2 regions of the Mesorhizobium sp. AR02 genome follow, and region 1 is predicted to be linked to the other one. Evidence: predicted binding sites of a transcription regulator. Region 1 holds the regulator's gene; the other holds the start of a gene.
What was found. The regulator LexA, encoded in region 1, represses DNA repair genes until DNA is damaged. The targets are predictions, from matches to a motif close to TGTTCNNNNTGTGTTCNG.
Positions count from the first base shown of each region.

Region 2: the regulator LexA is predicted to act here: its motif matches at 4,197-4,214, upstream of DBIPINDM_RS05340 (sel1 repeat family protein).

Region 1 covers NZ_CP080531.1:6,539,081-6,546,082, forward strand. The annotation lists gene gltX (glutamate--tRNA ligase) at 1-601, opposite strand, end outside; gene DBIPINDM_RS35860 (ComEC/Rec2 family competence protein) at 704-3,160, shown strand; gene lexA (transcriptional repressor LexA) at 3,154-3,891, opposite strand; gene DBIPINDM_RS35870 (GntR family transcriptional regulator) at 4,270-5,037, opposite strand; gene DBIPINDM_RS35875 (ABC transporter substrate-binding protein) at 5,190-6,176, shown strand; gene DBIPINDM_RS35880 (ABC transporter ATP-binding protein) at 6,235-7,002, shown strand, end outside.
Region 2 covers NZ_CP080531.1:125,503-132,504, reverse strand. The annotation lists gene DBIPINDM_RS05370 (endonuclease/exonuclease/phosphatase family protein) at 1-63, opposite strand, end outside; gene DBIPINDM_RS05365 (AMP nucleosidase) at 190-1,653, opposite strand; gene DBIPINDM_RS05360 (hypothetical protein) at 1,770-1,964, opposite strand; gene DBIPINDM_RS05355 (hypothetical protein) at 2,006-2,161, opposite strand; gene DBIPINDM_RS05350 (hypothetical protein) at 2,374-3,012, opposite strand; gene DBIPINDM_RS05345 (DUF2147 domain-containing protein) at 3,557-3,898, opposite strand; gene DBIPINDM_RS05340 (sel1 repeat family protein) at 4,337-4,603, shown strand; gene DBIPINDM_RS05335 (branched-chain amino acid ABC transporter substrate-binding protein) at 5,031-6,152, shown strand; gene DBIPINDM_RS05330 (spore coat U domain-containing protein) at 6,224-7,002, opposite strand, start outside.

The sequences.
Region 1 (7,002 bases):
TGATATGCGTGACGCCCATGTCATGATCGTCGACGACGACGGCATGCATGTAGGTCGGGTTGCCGTCCGAACGCAGGATGATGAAGTCGTCGAGATCCTTGTTGGGGAAGCGCACCTCGCCCTGGACGCGGTCGTGCACGACCGTTTCGCCCTCGGTCGGCGCCTTGACGCGAATGGCGCCCTTGACGCCGGGCGGTGCCTCGGATGGATCGCGATCGCGCCACTGGCCGTTGTAGCGCGGCGGCAGGCCCTTGGCGCGTGCCGCCTCGCGCATCGCCTCGAGCTCGGCCGGCGTCTCGTAGCTGTAATAGGCCTTGCCCATGCGCACGAGTTCCTCTGCGACCTCGCGGTGGCGTGGCGCACGCTCGAACTGCGAGACGGCGTCGCCGTCCCAGCCAAGACCGAGCCAGGAGAGGCCGTCCAGGATGGCGGCCGTCGCGGCGTCGGTCGAACGCTCGCGATCAGTGTCCTCGATGCGCAGCAGCATCGTGCCGCCGGTGTGCTTTGCGTACAGCCAGTTGAACAGCGCCGTGCGCGCGCCGCCGATATGCAGATAGCCGGTGGGCGAGGGGGCAAAACGGGTGACGACCTTGTCGGACATGAAACTCTCGGAAACCATCTGAAGCGGGGTGCGGCTGCGCGGACTTTCGCGCGCCCGGCGTTCATGTAGCATAGGGCGTCAGGGGTGCAAGGGGCAGACCCGATGGCTGGACGAGGCCGGGGCTTGGATCAGGGCGAGGACGCTGGTGTTGGCGTCAGCGAACGGTCCCTGTTTGCGATTCCACCGCCAACCTCACTGCCGCCATCGCCTCTTGTGCCTGCGCCCGGTAGCCAGCCGCTGCAGGCGGATATCCCAGCGCCACTTCCGTCCCCTGTCTCGGGCCGGATTGTGCGCGTCCGACGGCAGCTCGGCCAGGTTTCCTTACCTCGCCTGCGCCGCGGTGTGGCGACGGCAGCGGAGCTCGAGCTTGACCGAGGCATCGCCTTCCTGCTGGTGCCGGTCTGCCTGGCTGCTGGAGCGATCGGCTATTATTCGCTGGCGGCGGAGCCCGACTTTGCAAGACCTGTCGCGGTCGTCGTGCTGATGGCGATCTGCACGCTTGTCTCGCGCTCCTGGCCGAAAACCCATCTGGGCTTCATGGCGGCATTGTTGTGCGCGCTTGGCCTGCTTGCCGCCAAGGTCGAGACATGGCGAGTGGGCACCCAGATGCTGGGCTCGGAAATCTCGACTGAAGTGACCGGCCGCGTCGTCTCGCTCGACCGGATGGAGACTGGCCGCATCCGGCTGACCATAGACGTGACGTCGACCGCCCGGCCGAAATTGCGCTATGCGCCGGAAAGGGTCCGGCTTTCGGCGCGAAATATCCCGGCGGACATGACTGCCGGCTCCCTGGTCACCGGCTATGCCAAACTGTTGCCGCCGACCGGCCCGGTGCGGCCGGACAGCTACGATTTCTCCTTCGACAGCTATTTCGCCGGCATTGGCGGCAGCGGCTTCTTTCTCGGCAATCCAAAGCTTGTCTCCGCCGAGGACGGTGAGATGCCTCTGTCAGCCCGCCTTTTCTCCGGGATAGAAAATGCCCGTGAAGCCATCGCCGACCATATCAGGGGCAGCATTGGAGGGGCCGAGGGCGAGATCGCCGCGGCGCTGATCGTTGGCGTCCGCGCGGGCATTCCCGACGAAATCAACGAGGCGATGCGGCGCACCGGCATCTATCACATCATCTCGATTTCCGGACTGCATATGGCGCTGGTTGCCGGCACCATCATGGGTCTGCTGCGCGGCGCCTTCGCGCTGTTTCCGGATTTTTCCGCGCGTCGGCCGGTGAAGAAATACGCGGCCGCCGCGGCCCTGTTCTCGATCGCCGCCTATCTCGTGATTTCGGGCGTCGTCGTCGCCGCCGAACGCAGCTTCATCATGCTTGCGGTGATGCTGACTGCCGTCCTGTTCGATCGCGCGGCGCTGACCATGCGCAATCTGGCGATCTCGGCGATTGCCGTCATCGTGGTGTCGCCACACGAAGTGGTCGGCCCGAGTTTCCAGATGTCGTTCGCGGCAACGGCTGCGCTGGTTGGCGCCTATGCCGGTTGGGCGGATCACCATTCGGGAAAGACAAGACCGCCACCGCCAAAGCGATCCCTGCCAAGCTTTCTCACGCGAAAATTCCTGCTGGCGACAGGCGGATTGGCCATGACCTCCATCATCGCCGGCTGCGCCACGGCGCTGTTTGCCATCTGGCATTTCCAGCGTGTGTCGCCGCTCAGCCTGTTCGCCAATCTGGCCGTCATGCCGATCGTCTCGCTGATTGTCATGCCTTTCGCTGTTCTCAGTTCGCTGGCGATGCCTTTCGGTGCCGATGGTCCCTTTCTTTACGTGATGGGCAAGGGCCTGACCGCAATGATCGCCATATCGGCCTGGATATCGGAACGCTCGCCGGTCGACGCGGTCGGGCTGATTTCGCAGCAATCCGTCCTGCTGGTGACCATCGCCCTGGTCATCGCGACGATGGCGACGACCTGGCTGCGGCTCGCAGCGCTGCCATTCGCGCTTGCCGGCCTGTTGACGGTGTCGGATACGCGCACGCCGGATGTCTTGATCTCGGAAGATGCACGGCTGGTCGCGTTGCCGATCGGCGGTGGCGAACTCGCGGTCAGCCGGGCTCGTCCGAACGAATTCACCGTCGACAATTGGAAACGCGCGCTGGTGTCCGAAACCATCGTCGTGCCGGAAATGTTCAGCAAGGCGGAGGGGCAATTCGGCATTGCCGATGCCGTCAACCTGCCGCCGGGAGCGCCATTCTATTGCACGGATGGCGTCTGTCTTGCCCGGCACCCGTCCGGCGCGATCATTGCGCATGTCGAAGACCGCAAGGACACCTGGAAAGCCTGCGGTTTCGCCGATTTGATCGTCGTCAATGACGCGACCGGCTATGACGCCTGCCACAATCCGCTGGTTCTCGTCGTCACCAAACGGCAACTGGCCCGTAAGGGCAGTGCCGCCGTCTTCTTTGACCGCCAATCGGCGACCGGTCCGCCAATCGTCAGCTTCGCGGTGGACAGCCCGTATCGGCCTTGGCACGAGCAGCGAAAATTTTCGCGTGAGGCGAGGGGGCTGCCGCCCTATCAAAAACCCGAAGCGCCGACCGCTCCTGCTCAGTAGCGCCGGATCAGCCCGACGAGCTTGCCTTGCACCTTGACCCTGTCCGGTCCGAAAATGCGCGTCTCGTAGGCAGGGTTGGCGGCTTCAAGCGCGATCGAGGCACCCTTGCGGCGGAACCGCTTCAATGTCGCTTCCTCCTCGTCGACCAGCGCCACGACGATCTCGCCCGGGCTCGCCGTGTCGGCGTTGCGGATAATGACGGTGTCGCCATCGAAGATGCCGGCCTCGATCATCGAGTCGCCCTTGACCTCGAGCGCATAGTGCTCACCACCCATGATCATGTCCGGCGGCACCGAGATCGAATGCGTCTGATGCTGGATGGCATCGATCGGCACACCGGCGGCGATGCGGCCCATCACCGGGATCGACACCGCGGAAACCGCGTCGTCGTCGTTGCCGGCCGCCGGCAAGCGCGACGACGCCGGCTTGATCTGGCGGCCAAGGCCGCCCTGACCGAGACTGCCCTGGATGACGCTCGGCGAGAATTTCTTTGCAGCATTGAGGCCGGGCGCGATCGAATCCGGCAGCCGCAGCACTTCCAGCGCCCGCGCCCGGTTGGGCAGCCGGCGAATGAAGCCGCGTTCCTCCAGCGCCGTGATCAGGCGATGGATGCCTGACTTGGAGGCGAGATCGAGCGCTTCCTTCATCTCGTCGAAGGACGGTGGAATGCCGCTTTCCTTCAGCCGTTCATGAATGAACATCAAGAGTTCATGTTGCTTGCGCGTCAGCATGGCGGCCCCCAAGGCTTGAACAAAGGGTCTGAACCAGAATCGAAAAACAAACCCAGAACAAACACTATCTGTTCCAGTTGTGTTCTGCAACCGTTTAAAGTTTAGTGAATTTGTTAAGACGCCTGAAATTTTTTGCCCCTGGCAGCGGGCGGCAGTCGACCACCTCCGCCTCCGCCGCGCGCATTGAAATTGTTTTGGTTAATGGCCTGTGGCCTACCCCAGGATGCGGTTTGGCATCAGGCCTTCGAAAGGCGTTCACGGGGTGGATTTGTATGGTTTATCGATCCATTTCCAGCGGAACGAAACGAAACCAAAATGCCAACAATCGCGGGCTTCGGGGCGGGTACGGGCCGCGGGGATCTGGACGCCACGCAAGCGTCATCCGGAAACCGCTTTCAGGCTGCCGGCGCGGGCGGCGTAGGTGCCACTGTCTTCGCTGTGAACATAGACGTGCAGCGTGTAGCCGATATGCGCGGTCATGAGTGCCTTTGCCCGCTCGACGTCGCGATCGAGTGCCGCTTCCATGATTGCGGTGTGATGCTCGATCGCGATCGCCTCGCGCAGAGCGTCCATGGCCTCGCCATAGCCGTGCTTGAGGCCGGCCGCCGCCCGCAATGTCGGCGCCAGGCCGAGAAAACGATGATGCCGCCGCAGCTGATCGGCGATGGTCGAGCGGAACCGTAACAGCCAGTTGGACGTCGCCGCGCTCAACAGCGCCGCGTGAAAGGCCTCGTGGCTCTCGTCCCACTTGTCGACGGCCGCATCCGAGGGGTCGTCGACCGCAGTCTTGCAGCGGGAGAGCCGGTAATGAGCGGTGACAACCGCGTCCTCCCATTCCCTACCGCCGTTCGCGATCGATTCCAGGAACAGCGGCATTTCGACAACCAGCCTTGCGCGCGCCAGGTCCTCGAGCTCGGCCCGCGACACGGGAGCGACGGCAAAGCCGCGATTGCTGATGGCGGTGACCAGGCGCTCGGCTTCAAGTCGGGACAAAGCCTCACGCAGTGGCGTCCAGCCGACGCCATATATGCCGCGCAGTGCGCTCAGCTTGAGCGGCGCTCCTGGCATGAGGCGGGTGGTCAGGATATCGCGCCGCAGCAGCTGATAGGCCGCCTCCGTCTTGGTGGAGTTATTCTGATCCTGCATCACTTTCCGTCCATCATCAGGCTTGCGAAAATTATATATCATGTGAAGGCATGGCAAGAATTATATATAATGTTTGACAGGCGCTGAGGGACTGACCATGATCGCCGCAGTTGCCGCCCGGGAGCGGCGCCGATCAAATCTGGGAGGAAATGATGTTGAAGTCGAAATCCGCTTGGCTGTCGGGCTTGGCCCTGGCAGGCGCGTTGATGGTCAGTGCAGGCAGTGCCGCGGCCGATCAGATACGCATCGGCATCGCCAATTTCGGCGAGCATCCACAGCTCAACGCCGCCATAGCCGGCTTCAAGAAGGCGTTGACGGACAATGGCTTCGTCGAGGGCAAGGACGTCGTCTACACGGAGAGCCATACCAATTTCGATGCATCGCTGGTGCCGCAGATGATCGCCAAGCTGCAGGCGGAGCAGCCCAAGCTGATCTACACCATCACCACGCCGGTCTCGCAGATCGCCAAGAAGGCGCTCGCCGGTTCCGGCATTCCGATCGTCTTTGCCGCGGTCACCGATCCGGTGGCGGCCAAGCTGGTGCCGTCGTGGGACGCCGGCGACGAAGGCATGACCGGCGCCAGCGATCTGCAGGATGTCGCCGCGGTGATGGCCTTCACCAAGAAGCTGCTGCCGAACGCCAAGCGCTTTGGCGTGCCTTACAATCCAGGCGAGGCCAACGACGTTGCCTTGGTCGAAAAGATCAAGGCGGCGGCGCCCGCAGCCGGCTTCGAGGTCGTGGAAGTCGGCATCGACAACGTCAATGACATCCAGCAGCGCATCGCTTCGCTCGCCGGCAAGGCAGACGTGATCTACGGCCCGGCCTCGAACCTGATCCAGCCGGCGATCGCCGCCGTCTCCGCGGCCGCTCGCCAGGCCGGTATCCCGATCGTCAACTCCGATGACAGCGCGGTCCGCAACGGCACCGTACCGGCAAGCTTCGCGGTCAATTACACGCAGGTCGGCATCAACGCCGGCAACATCGCCGCCGAGATCCTCAAGGGCAAGGATACCAAGACGATCGCACCGTCGCGCCCCGCCTATAAGGATCACATGGCAACGATTTCCCGCAAGGCGATGGCTGCGTTCGGCATCGAGATACCGGCATCGATGGCCGATTGCGGCTGCATCGTCGACTGACATCGGGCTGCAAGGGTGACGGCGTTGGCGCCGTCGCCCTTCAAGTCAGGGAGGAACGATGCTCGAGATCCGATCCGCGCGCAAAGTATTCTACAGGGGCCAGGCCGACGAGAAGGTCGCGCTGGACGGTCTCAGCCTGTCATTGGCCACAGGCGAGTTCGGCATCGTCATCGGCTCCAACGGAGCCGGCAAGAGCAGCATGCTCAACGCCATTTCCGGAGCACTTGTCCTGGATTCCGGCAAGATCCTGATCAACGACGCCGACGTGACAGCTATGCCGGTGTACAAGCGCGCGACAAGATTGGCGCGCGTCTTCCAGGATCCGATGCGCGGCACCGCCGCCAGCATGACCGTGGCGGAGAACATGTTGCTCGCCGATCTGCGCAGCCACAAACGCACGCTGCGGCAAGGGCTGAACGCCGCGCGGCTTGCGTCCTACAAGGAGCGCCTGTCGATATTGGGCCTCGGTCTGGAAAATCGTCTCGATACCCGCGTCGATCTGCTCTCGGGCGGGCAGAGGCAGTCGCTGTCGCTGATCATGGCAGTCGGCGGATCGCCGGACCTGCTGCTGCTCGACGAGCATACCGCGGCACTCGATCCGCGCACGGCCGAGATCGTCATGCAGGCGACGGTGCGCGCGGTCAATGCGCTGAAGCTGACCACCCTGATGGTGACCCACAACATGCAGCACGCCGTCGACTATGGCAGCCGGGTGATCATGCTCGACGCGGGCCGGGTCCTCCTGGAGGTCACCGGCGAGGAGAAGGCGAGGGTCACGGTTCTCGACCTGATCGGCCATTTTTCCATCAAGACCGACCGCATGTTG
Region 2 (7,002 bases), 1.1 Mb from region 1:
GAACCCGGCCAGCAGCGCGACCGACAATGCCGTCATCGCCAGGAATGCCAACCCAGCCGTCATTTTCAAGCGCGCGCCTGTTATCATTGAGGTCGTGTCTGCTGGATGCCGCCTGCGTTCGATCTGCTTATCGGCCAAATTGCGGCCTGATCAAGACGACGAATTGCCTCGCCGCTGCCTCGCGACCGCCTACTGGAACGCTGTCTCCGAAAAGCTTCGGAGCTTGCGCGAATGCAGCCGCTCCATCGGCATCTCGGCCAGCTTCTCCATCGCCCTGATGCCGATGGTCAGGTGCTGCGCCACCTGGCGCTTGTAGAACTCGGTCGCCATGCCAGGCAGTTTCAGCTCGCCATGCAGTGGCTTGTCGGAAACGCACAGCAGCGTGCCGTAGGGCACGCGGAAGCGGAAGCCATTGGCGGCGATCGTCGCCGATTCCATGTCGAGCGCGATGGCACGCGACTGCGACAGGCGCTGCACCGGTCCGCGCTGGTCGCGCAGTTCCCAGTTGCGGTTGTCGATGGTGGCGACCGTGCCGGTGCGCATGATGCGCTTCAGGTCATAGCCCGACAGGCCGGTGACTTCGGCGACCGCTTCCTGCAGCGCAACCTGGATCTCGGCCAGCGGCGGGATCGGCACCCAGACGGGAAGGTCGTCGTCCAGCACGTGATCTTCGCGCACATAGGCATGCGCCAGCACATAGTCGCCGAGCGCCTGGGTGTTGCGCAGCCCGGCGCAATGGCCAAGCATCACCCAGGCATGCGGCCTCAGCACGGCGATATGGTCGGTGATCGTCTTGGCATTGGAAGGGCCAACGCCGATGTTGACCATGGTGATGCCGCCATGGTTCGGCTTTTTCAGGTGATAGGCCGGCATCTGCGGCAGGCGCTGCGGTCCAACGCCTTCGCCAGGCGCGCTCTGTCCGGCCCTGGTCACGACATTGCCCGGCTCGACGAATTCTGCGTAACCGCCGCCGCCCTTCTCCATCAGGTCGCGGGCGCGGGCGACGAACTCGTCGATGTAGAACTGGTAGTTGGTGAACAGCACGAAGTTCTGGAAATGCTGCGGGCTGGTCGCCGTGTAATGGGTCATGCGGTGCAGCGAATAGTCGATGCGCTGCGCCGTGAATGGTGCCAGCGGTCTTGGTTCGCCGAAGGCCACTTCGAACGTGCCATTGGCAATCTGGTCGTCGGTGCCGTCGAGATCCGGCACGTCGAACAGGTCGCGGATCGGCCGCTTGATGCGCTCCGCAGCGGCCCCGTCGACATAAGTTCCCTCCAGGAAGGCGAAATGCAGCGGAATGGGTGTGGTCGATTCCGAAACCGTGACCGCGACACCGTGGTTGCGCATGATCAGGCGCAGCTGTTCGATCAGGTACCGCTCGAACAGCCGCGGCTGCGTGATCGTGGTGGCGAAATGGCCGGGCGTCGGCATATGGCCATAGGCCTGGCGCGAGTCGACCTGGGTGAACGAACTCGTGGTGACGCCGATCTCGGGATAGAAGGCCCGGTAGCGCTTGCTGCTGTCGCCTCCGGCTGCCGCCAGTGCGGCGAAGGCATCGCGCAGGAACTTGGTGTTGCGGTCGTAGAGCAGCTGCAGTGCGGCAACGGCTTTTTCGGCGCTGTCGAAGCTTTGCCGGCCAAAAGGCTCCGGCATGACGACTGATTCGATGGCCTGGGGGTAGATTCGCTTTTCCATGACTCAATATAGAGACTTGGACGGGCGGTTGGGAGGGGTGTCGCCGTCGAAGGCGCCCAAACCGCCATTTTTCTTTATCCCCGCTGCAGGCTGACCAGCAGGACGAAACCCACGCCGGACTGCTTCAGGGCCGGCGCCTCGATCGTCGAGCCGGCATCGGCGCGCATCATCGGCACCGCCAGAACCGGAGCGGCCAGAAGCATCAGGACAAGCGCCGCCCGCGGCAGAAGCCGGAGGGTCTTGAGGGTGTTGGCGGCGATGCGGTTCATGATGTTTGTGCTTTTCTGTTCGAGGTCCGGGTTTCTTTGTCTCAGTGGCGAAGGTTGGTCGGGCAGGCGAGGCCACACATTCTGGTGGCTTCGTCCCAGGAGCGGGGGGAACGGCCCGCTTCAGCGACGAGGATGGCGAAGAACATCCCAAACAGGCTCATCAGCAGGCAAACGATGGTGAAGCGGCGAGCAAGCATTGGGTCGTGTCTCCTTCAACACGGGAGAGAATGCCCCAACGCCTCTGAACCGGCTCTGATGCCGGCGTTCATCTGCGGTTCAAATTGATTGACGGGATCTGACCGGGTCGCCGCGAGCCCGGACGGCCACAGTGAGCAGGGCGAGAGCACCAGGGCTCGACGTGCCGCTGAAACGAAAACGGGGCCTGCCGGCGGGTAGAACTCACCCTCTATCAGCGCAAGACTTTGCTAGTCTCTGCAACGATCTTGGGGTTGGACCCAATCGATATCGTGTAGCTAAAGTTCGCTACGCCCTTTGCCTGCTTGTGCCTAGGCAGGCTACGCACGATCCAGTCATAGGTGCCCGAGACCATGCATCTGTCGTTAGCGCAGGAGACCATCAGGCTACCATCGCGAACGTTGTATCCCCGCTCGGGCCAACGCTCGAAATAGTTTCGCTTGTCCTGAATGATCGAGCCTAGGTCTGTCAGCTTCCCATAGTAGTCAACGGTGGGAGCGTAGGAAGACTGAACCTCAGCGAGAGCCAAATCGGCGTTGTCCCCATGGTGCTCTATAAGCCCCTTAATGAACGCTACCGCAGCGCCCTCCAACTCTTGCTTGGAGTTGACATCTGGCACAGGCGCAGGATTGGAGCTCGTGGGCACCTGAGATGTATCTACCGGCGATTGCGTGACCGCGACGTTGGTCACCCGCATTTCCGCCATTTCGCTGGCCGATAGGTACCTCATGTCGGACCTGTCGTAGCTCAAGGCTACTTCCATGAGCTTGGGGTCTACTCCCATTTCCGTCATGTAGGCCATGACCTGAGCAGTTCCGGCCTGGATTTGAGCCACAGCTTCATCAGCGGACATTCCGCTATTCGTATCGAAAGATGCCCTGTGAACGCCAATGGAGCCCGCATCTGCAACTCGGCGGACACCACCCAAGAAGGCAAGTGAGCAAGCCGAGGCGCACTGCAATTGGCGAACTTGGAGTGTGTCCAAGCCCGCTGTCCGGATCATACGTCCTAGCTGTATTGCAGTGCCGACGCTGCCTCCGGGGGAGTTGAAGACAATCACCCTGGCCCCGCTGCTTACAACGGCGTTTGTGAATGCTGTCAGTGGTTCGCTGACGCCAAATTCTCCGGAGACCACTAGGAATGGCTGTTGGCCTGGAGAGGAAACTGGAGTGTACTCTAGCGCCCAAACCGGAGACGCCGCTGCCGCGACAATTGACCCAACTGCTACAACTAGAGAAACTGGACGCATAACCTGACAGAGCCCCAACCTGCCTGCAGCAAGTAAGAACCTGTTAACGGGTTATTTCAAGGGCTTTGCTCGAAGTCTGGTTTGAATTTGTGGGGCAGGTGTGGGCGTCTCCATTGGTCTGGAGGTCGCCCGATATCACTCAGCAGAATTAAAGTTTGTGCCAGGTCTGGCTCTTGCAGATCAGTCCGCCGAGCACGCATCCGCTCATCTTGAGCGAGGTGCCCGACAATGTCGCCTTGCCCGAATAGGTCTTGTCGTTCGCCGGATCAGTGATGCTGCCGGCATATTTGTTGTCGCCGGCTGCCTTCAGCGAGCCGATGGTCTTGCCGGCATATTTTCCTGATTTGAGCGTGATGGAGAACGAGCCGCTGCCTGAAATGGCGGCGGTGTCGCCCGCTTGCGTCTTCCAGTTGCCCTCGATCGGATCGGCCCACGCCGCCCCGGCAATCATCAATGTGGCTGCAAGAGCCAGGCTCACTTTTCGAAACATGTCGTGCTCCCTTTGGATAGCCGGCCGAATTCTCCGCCTCGCCGGTCTGCCGCTTACGCAAACGTAAGCTAATCCAGCTCCCGACAAAACAAAAGCGGTGCCGCAACGGAAGACTTTGGCATTTTGAAGCCGCCCGAATTCGCCTTGTCGGCGGCGAAACGAAAACGACCGGCGCGTCGTGTTTGTTTCCCGTGGTTAGCGGAGTGTTGATTCCGGCCGCGAAAATTTTCGTCAAATTTGGCGCAAATCGGCTGAATTGCTGGCTTCGTATCCTTAACGAATTTGCGCGTTTACCTCTTGTTTTAGCTTTGTTTTCTTCAAATTAAGCACGCCATTTAACGACGGATTCAAGCCTGATCGGCATTCTCGGAAGCATCGAAAGAGCGGCCCGGACAAGACAAACGGAGGCAGCTCTCGGGAGCCAGACAGGGGACTAAAATGGCACGTTTTGAAATGCTTGAAGCAGGTTTCGGCGCCATGGGGGCAACTGCCCAGGCCGACATTCTTTTCGAACTGGGCATGATGTATGCGACCGGCCGCGACTGCGAGACCGACGTCGTTGCCGCCCACAAATGGTTCAACATCGCCGCCATCAAGGGCTCGGCCCGCGCCGCGGAACTGCGCTCTGAACTGTCGGCGGCCATGTCGAAGGTCGAGATCGCCAAGGCGCTGCGCGAAGCCCGCGAATGGATGACCATGCACTAAAGTTCTGCCAGACGGGGACGCTCCGGCCAAGACCGCTCCAAGACGGTCGGGCCAAAACAGGGATAAGGCTGCGCAGACAGCCAGGCCACAGGCCATCAACAACAAGAATGCGGCAGGCCGCCAGGTCCAAGCCGCGCGACGAACCATGATCCCGAAAATCGGGAAAGATCATGGTCAGCAGGAAGACAGGGAAGGCGACGTTGGGGTTCGCGGCGCGGGGGCGCTGGGGAAACAGCCCGACAGGCAAAAAAAGCCACGACCAGCCGGAACAAGGCTGGCGTGGCTTTTTTGCTTGAATGACGCCTCGCAGGCCCAATCGAGCGGTGCCAATGCGCCTAGACAGGCCCAATGAAGGATGAAATTGTCCCGCCTCTCTGGAAGAAGCGCGGCCGGGGCGGCCGCGCGTGAGTGGAGGAGTTTTATTGTCATGAAAAAAATGAGTATTTTGAGCGCGGCCATTTTCGGCCTGATGATGAGTGCGCCGGTCGCATTAGCCGACGACATCACCGTTTCGGTGGTCGGCCCGATGACCGGACAGCTCGCCACCATCGGCGATCAGTTCAAGCAGGGCGCACAGGCCGCCGCCGACGCCATCAATGCCGCGGGCGGCGTCAACGGCTCGATGATCAAGCTCGACATCGAGGACGATCAGTGCGATCCCAAGCAGGCCGTGTCGGTCGCCAACCGCATCGTCGCCAACGGCGTCAAGTTCATCGATGGCCATGCCTGCTCGGGCTCGAGCATTCCGGCCTCGGCCGTCTATGCCGAAGCCGGTGCCCTGATGATGAGCCCGGCTTCCTCGAACCCGGTGCTGACCGACGCGGCCGCGAAGGCCGGCTGGCCGACAATCATGCGTCTCTATACGCGTGACGACGCACAGGGTGCCTTCATCGGCCCATGGATCGCCAAGAAGTTTGCCGGCAAGAACGTCGTCATCCTGCACGACAAGAGCGCCTACGGTCAGGGCGTGGCCGATGCCGTCAGGGCAACCATGAACACTGGCGGCCTCAAGGAAGTCTACTATGACGCCATCAATCCCGGTGAGAAGGACTATTCGGCGCTTGTCACCAAGCTCAAGGATCTCAAGGCCGACGTCGTCTATTTCGGCGGCTACCATCCTGAAGCTGGCCTGATCCTGCGTCAGTCGGCCGAACAGAACCTGAAGTTCCAGCTGATCATGCCGGACTCCATTGCTTCGCCGGAATTCTGGCAGGTTGCCGGCCCGGCCGGCGAGGGCACCATGTTCGTGTTCCCGTCGGACCCGCAGGCAAAGCCGGAAGCCAAGGCGGCTGTCGAGAAGATCAAGGCCGGCGGCTTCGTGCCGGAAGGCTTCACCCTGTTCTCCTACGCCGTCGTCCAGGCTTTCGCCGAAGGCATCAAGCGTGCCGGCAGCGACGATCCGGCCAAGGTTGCCGAAGCGCTGAAGAACGGCACGCCGATCAGCACTGTCGTCGGCGATGTCACCTTCGACGAAAAGGGTGACCTCAAGAATGCCAGCTACGACATCAACCAGTGGCATGACGGCAAATACGCGCCGATCGCGCAGTAGTCGCTGACATCATCTAGCGGCATTGCAGCGCCGCGCGTTCTTCTGGACGCGCGGCGCTCTGATGCAGCGGCCTAATAGGTCACGGTAACGACGACGGTATCGGTATAGACGCCGGCCGAAGGTGTCGTTTGCGCGGGAACACGGCCGTAGATGGTGAGATTTTGCGCCGCACCGCTGCCGCCTCCCGCAACCGTACTGCCTGGCGTCGCTGCGTCGCCCCACACCTGGCTGCGTGCGTTATCCTTGTAGAGGCCGTAGGTTACGGTTTCCACGCCCTTGGACATCTTGCGCGCGGTTGGGGCCGAACCAGTCGTTCCGTTGCTGAGCGACACTGTATAGGGCGTGCCCGGGGTGCAGGTGATGGAAACCCCGCCAGTCGCATCGACATTGGCGCCCAGAATGCCGTTTGATCCGAAATCGATGTTCTGGATTGCCAGCAGACAATTGGCCGGAACGATCGCGTTGATCGTGAATGTGGGTCTGTCGACGGAGCCTGCGCTGGTGCTGCAATCGTTGCTGGGAGTGGCTCGATAGCGGAACTCGACGTGGCTCCCGGAAAATGTGGAGAGATAGGTCGACGGCACCGCGATCGCCTGTCCACCCAATACCGCGCCATAGATCGTCTGGCTGGCTGAACCGCTGCCGAGCACGCTCAGCGTCAGCGCAAAGCCCGGCGCCGTCGGCGGATACGGCCACGCATAGGAGCCCCACACCACCGAGCGCGCGGAATCCGAATAAAGCTGGTAGTTGAGATGATTGGCGCCGCTCAGCATTTGACGAGCCGAAGCCGTCGCACCGCCGCTGCCCGTACCCAGATTTGGACAGATGAGGATGCGCTGCAACAACAATC